DNA from 2 places in the Cohnella sp. 56 genome. Region 1 is predicted to be linked to the other one. Evidence: predicted binding sites of a transcription regulator. Region 1 holds the regulator's gene; the other holds the start of a gene.
What was found. The regulator LexA, encoded in region 1, represses DNA repair genes until DNA is damaged. The targets are predictions, from matches to a motif close to CGAACATATGTTCG.
Positions count from the first base shown of each region.

Region 2: recA (recombinase RecA) is a predicted target of LexA. The motif match lies at 1,273-1,286, and genes of this name have one in related genera.

Region 1 is NZ_JAZDQE010000004.1:173,446-175,847, forward strand. It holds gene VQ071_RS09080 (hypothetical protein) at 1-61, opposite strand, end outside; gene VQ071_RS09085 (DUF896 domain-containing protein) at 175-372, opposite strand; gene VQ071_RS09090 (LysM peptidoglycan-binding domain-containing protein) at 562-1,005, opposite strand; gene lexA (transcriptional repressor LexA) at 1,169-1,792, shown strand; gene ant(6) (aminoglycoside 6-adenylyltransferase) at 1,878-2,402, opposite strand, start outside.
Region 2 is NZ_JAZDQE010000011.1:145,495-147,896, forward strand. It holds gene VQ071_RS19085 (regulatory protein RecX) at 1-49, opposite strand, end outside; gene recA (recombinase RecA) at 146-1,204, opposite strand; gene VQ071_RS19095 (competence/damage-inducible protein A) at 1,437-2,402, opposite strand, start outside.

The sequences.
Region 1 (2,402 bases):
TCCGCCGTTTGTTGATTTGCTTCGAATTGCGCTGAACCGCTCGTTCCCATGAACGCGACACTGCTTAGCCCCCTATGTATAGGCAACTGCGGCTGTCGGCCGCGCTGCCTGACTTTCACTTATACTCTCTCTTGCGACTGTCCGTTCCGGACGCCGGGCACATCGGCGGCGCCGTTAATGCTTGATCGTATCGGTCGGAGGTTCGTCCGTCCACTCGATCTGGTCGAGCTGCTGCTTGAAGTTGCGCTTGAAATTTTCCAGATACAACTGTCGCAGCTTTTGTCTTTCAACCGTCTCGTCTTCCGTTAGTCCGGCCGTTTTATGTTTATGGGCAAGTTCGTTGATCCGCGCGATCAGCTTGTCGAATTCCATGGGGTCACCTCCAAAAAAGCCTCTTTTAATTTGACATGATAACAACAGGAATGTCAAGGCAAGCAGCAAGCCAAAAAGACCGATAATATATCGGTCTGTGGATCAATCTATTCAACCAAATATCGCATGGTGACAGAGCAGCGCAGCAGAAGCGAAGTCCGCTGCCTCAAATCAACATGAAAACGCGGATTATCTGGAGTGGCTAAGCTTCTCCGGCAAAATCAGACTTTGTCCGGACGACAGAGACGAAGACGACAACCCGTTGCGCTTCATGATCAGATGCACGGCGGCTCCCGTCTTCATGGCGAACGGCTTGACATCCTGCGCGATCGACCAGAGCGTGTCGCCGCTGTCGACCGTCACGACCGATTCGCCGATCTTCGCAGGGCGCACGGTATCCGGTTCGGCCGAGGCCGACAACATCGACAAGCCGGCGAACAGCACCAGCGCGGCGAGCGGAATAAATAGCAAGCGCAGCAGCTTCGCGGACGACAGCGTCGTCTTGCCGGAAGAAGCGGCAGTATGGCCCGATTGACGGCGGAAGGCCGTCGAACTTCTATATGTAATGCGATTGTCCTTAGAATTGCGAGTGCCGATGCTGCGGTCCGAACCGATAAGCTGAACTTGTATCATCTCATCCACCCCAAACGTTTGTTCTGATAGGAGCTTATCACGAACATATGTTTGAGTCAATACTTTTTGCGAACATAAGTTCCCCGAGAACGAATGTTTGTGCGAACTCCGGTTCTGTGTTATAATTTGTCATATGAACTCAAGACTGTAGGAGGGCATCGAGGTGTCGAAGATGTCGAATCGCCAATCCGCCATATTGGAATTTATTAAAAATGAAGTCAAGGACAAAGGTTATCCGCCATCCGTGCGCGAGATCGGCGAAGCCGTCGGCCTCGCCTCGAGCTCGACCGTGCACGGTCATCTCGATCGTCTGGAGAAGAAGGGCCTTATTCGTCGGGACCCTACCAAGCCGCGCGCGATCGAGATTACCGACGGCGAGCCGGACCCGATCGTCCGCTTCGCGCAGTCCGTCCGCCCCGTCCCGCTTGTGGGCAAGGTTACGGCCGGCGTCCCGATCACCGCGACGGAGAATATCGAGGAGTACTTCCCGCTTCCCGCGCAGATGGTCGGCGAGCAGACCGTGTTCATGCTGTCCGTACGCGGCGACAGCATGATCGACGCCGGCATCCACAGCGGCGACTTCGTCATCGTCAGGCAGCAGCAGACCGCCACGAACGGTGATATCGTCGTCGCGATGACCGAAGAGGACGAAGCGACCGTCAAGACCTTTTACAAGGAACGCGATCACATTCGTCTGCAGCCCGAGAACAGCACGATGGAGCCTTTGCGCCTTAACAATGTCAGCATATTGGGCAAGGTCATCGGTTTAATCCGCAGCATTCGTTGATCGGTCCAGAAGCCTTCAGCAAAAAGACTCGGCATCGCCGCCGGAAAGGCGCCGCCGAGTCTTTTGTTGTGCGCAGCGACGTTTGCTAGCGCCCATCGCTGTGCGTTTCTTCGTATATTTTTTGCGTATAGGCCGAGATCGCCGCATCGTAGGGCGGATAGACGTATCCCAAGCTACCGGCGACTTCAGTCGCGTATTTCCTGAACAGCTCATAGCAAGCGAACAATGAACGCCACATGCTCTCATAGCTATCTTCCGCATACGTAGACAACAAGCGCTCCCAATCCTGCTTCGGCAGATGTCGGTCGATATATTTGTAGTTTTTGCCCACGCTGAACGTGTAGCCGTGCCGCGCCCCGATCTCCCACGCCATCATCCTTAACAGATTCGGCCGGGCTATCCCGTTCAGATGATCAATCGCATACAGTATTTCTCCCCTCGCCAGCCCTTTGACGACATAGGCAGAGACCAGCCAGAACTCGTTGCAGCAATCGTCGAATTGTCTGTCCCCAGGCTGTTGAACCCAATACTGGCGATCGCTTGCGACCACTTCGCGTCCGACTAGTCCGTCTTTATCGAGCAGCACCTGGACCAGACCGTCGCTCTCTTC
Region 2 (2,402 bases), on a different contig from region 1:
CGGATATGTCGACGATGCGCTCGTCCGAGTTCGCTTCCTTATTGTTCATGACCAATGCCGATCAGTCTCCTCTCTTCCGTCGCCCCGCGCAGGACGACATACGACAAAAAGGCATCCGCATTAGCGGACGCCCTTCGGCCGATGCTTATTCAAGTTCAAATTCGGGCTCGTCCTCGTCTTCATCTGGCTGCGCGGCATTCGCGCTCGCCGCCACGGCCACCTCGTTCAGCGTCGCTTCGCGAATCTGACGTTCGATCTGGCCGGTTATATCTGCATGATCCTTCAAATATTGCTTCGAATTCTCCCGTCCTTGACCAAGGCGCTCGCCACTGTACGAGAACCAGGCGCCGCTCTTCTGCACGATATCCAGCTCGACGCCGATATCGATGATGCTGCCTTCGCGCGAGATGCCTTCGCCGTACATAATGTCGACTTCGGCCTGCTTGAATGGCGGCGCCACCTTGTTCTTCACGACCTTGATACGCGTGCGGTTGCCCACGACATCGTTGCCCTGCTTGATCGACTCGATCCGGCGCACGTCCAGACGTACGCTGGCGTAGAACTTCAGCGCGCGGCCGCCGGGCGTCGTCTCGGGATTGCCGAACATGACCCCGACCTTCTCGCGAAGCTGGTTGATGAAGATCGCGATCGACTTGGACTTGCTGATGGCGCCGGACAGCTTGCGCATCGCCTGGGACATCAGACGCGCCTGCAGGCCGACGAACGAGTCGCCCATATCGCCCTCGATCTCCGCCTTCGGCACGAGCGCCGCGACCGAGTCGACGACAACGATGTCGACCGCGCCGCTGCGCACGAGCGCCTCGGCGATCTCCAGCGCCTGCTCGCCGGTATCCGGCTGGCTCAGCAGCAGCTCGTCGATGTTGACGCCCAGGTTGCGAGCGTAGATCGGATCGAGCGCATGCTCCGCGTCGATGAAGGCGGCTTGTCCGCCGGCCCGCTGTACCTCGGCGATCGCGTGCAGGGCGACAGTCGTCTTGCCCGAGGATTCGGGTCCGTATACTTCAATAATGCGGCCCCGCGGGAATCCGCCGATTCCCAGGGCGATATCCAAAGCCAGCGCTCCGCTGGAATAAGTCTCAACTTGGAGGTTGGTTTGCTCTCCCAATTTCATAATCGAACCTTTGCCGAATTGCTTCTCAATCTGGCGCAGAGCCATCTCTAATGCGGCGCGACGATCGGACAACACACCCACATCCTTATCATTTAATAGTTATATTATAACTTTTATTATACCGTTTGCCAAGCTTTTTGCGAACATTTGTTCGAATTATTTCCGAAAAAGAACCGCAGCAAAGTAATCTTCGCTACGGTTCTTCCGCAACTTTCCTCATTAATCTATCATAATTCGACAGCAAGCGCAAGCGAGGCTCGTATACGTCCCGGCAGGGCGCGTGCGCTCCGAGATACCGCGTCAGCTAGGCCTTGCCCTTCAGCCGCAGCCAGGCCATGTACAGCGCCCGCTTGGCCGCGCGGATCCGGATGCCCTCACGGTCTCCCTGCAGCTGCAGCTTCTCCGCCCGGGGGGGCTGCCCGCGCTCCGCGATGCCGATGTACACGAGCCCTACGGGCTTGCCTTCGGACGACGCCGGCCCGGCCACGCCGGTCGCCGACAGCGCCAGATCCGTATTCGCGGCGCTGCGGATACCCTCGGCCATCGCCATCGCCGTCTCCTCGCTGACGGCGCCCGGCGCACCCTCGCCCTCGAGCAGCGACGGATCGACGCCGAGCAGATCCCGCTTCACCGGGTTGCTGTAGCTGACCACGCCCCCCAGAAATGCGTCCGCGCTGCCCGGCACCGTCGTCAGCAGCGTCGCGATCAGCCCGCCCGTACAGCTCTCGGCGCACGAGATCGTGCGCCGCTGCTCCGTCAGCAGCCGGATGACCTCGGCCTCCAGCGCGATGTCGCTCTCCGCATAGAGGTAGCGTTCGCCGCGCCGGCGAATCTCCTGCAGCGTCGGCTCGAGCTTGCGCAGCGCCTCCTCCTCGGTATCGGCCTTGGTCGATACGCGCAGCGTGACCTCGCCTTCCTTGGCGTAGGTGGCCAGCGTCGGATCGGTCTGCGCTTTGATCAGATCCTTGTACAGTTCCTCGAGCGCCGACTCGCCGATGCCGCAGAAGCGGAGCATGGCCGAATGAAGCGCATCGGCGCGGCCCAGCCTGTCCCTCAGCCAAGCGGCCCCGTCGCCCAGGAACATCGGCTTCATCTCGCGCGGCGGCCCCGGCAGCAGCATATAATGCGTGCCGTCCTCCGCGGTCAGAGCGCCCCCGATCGCCAGGCCGGCATCGTTGCGGAGCGGAGTGGCGCCGGCGACGAGCATCGCCTGACGGCGGTTGATCTCGATGAGCGAGGGTTCGCGTCCGGCGAACATCGCTTCAATCTT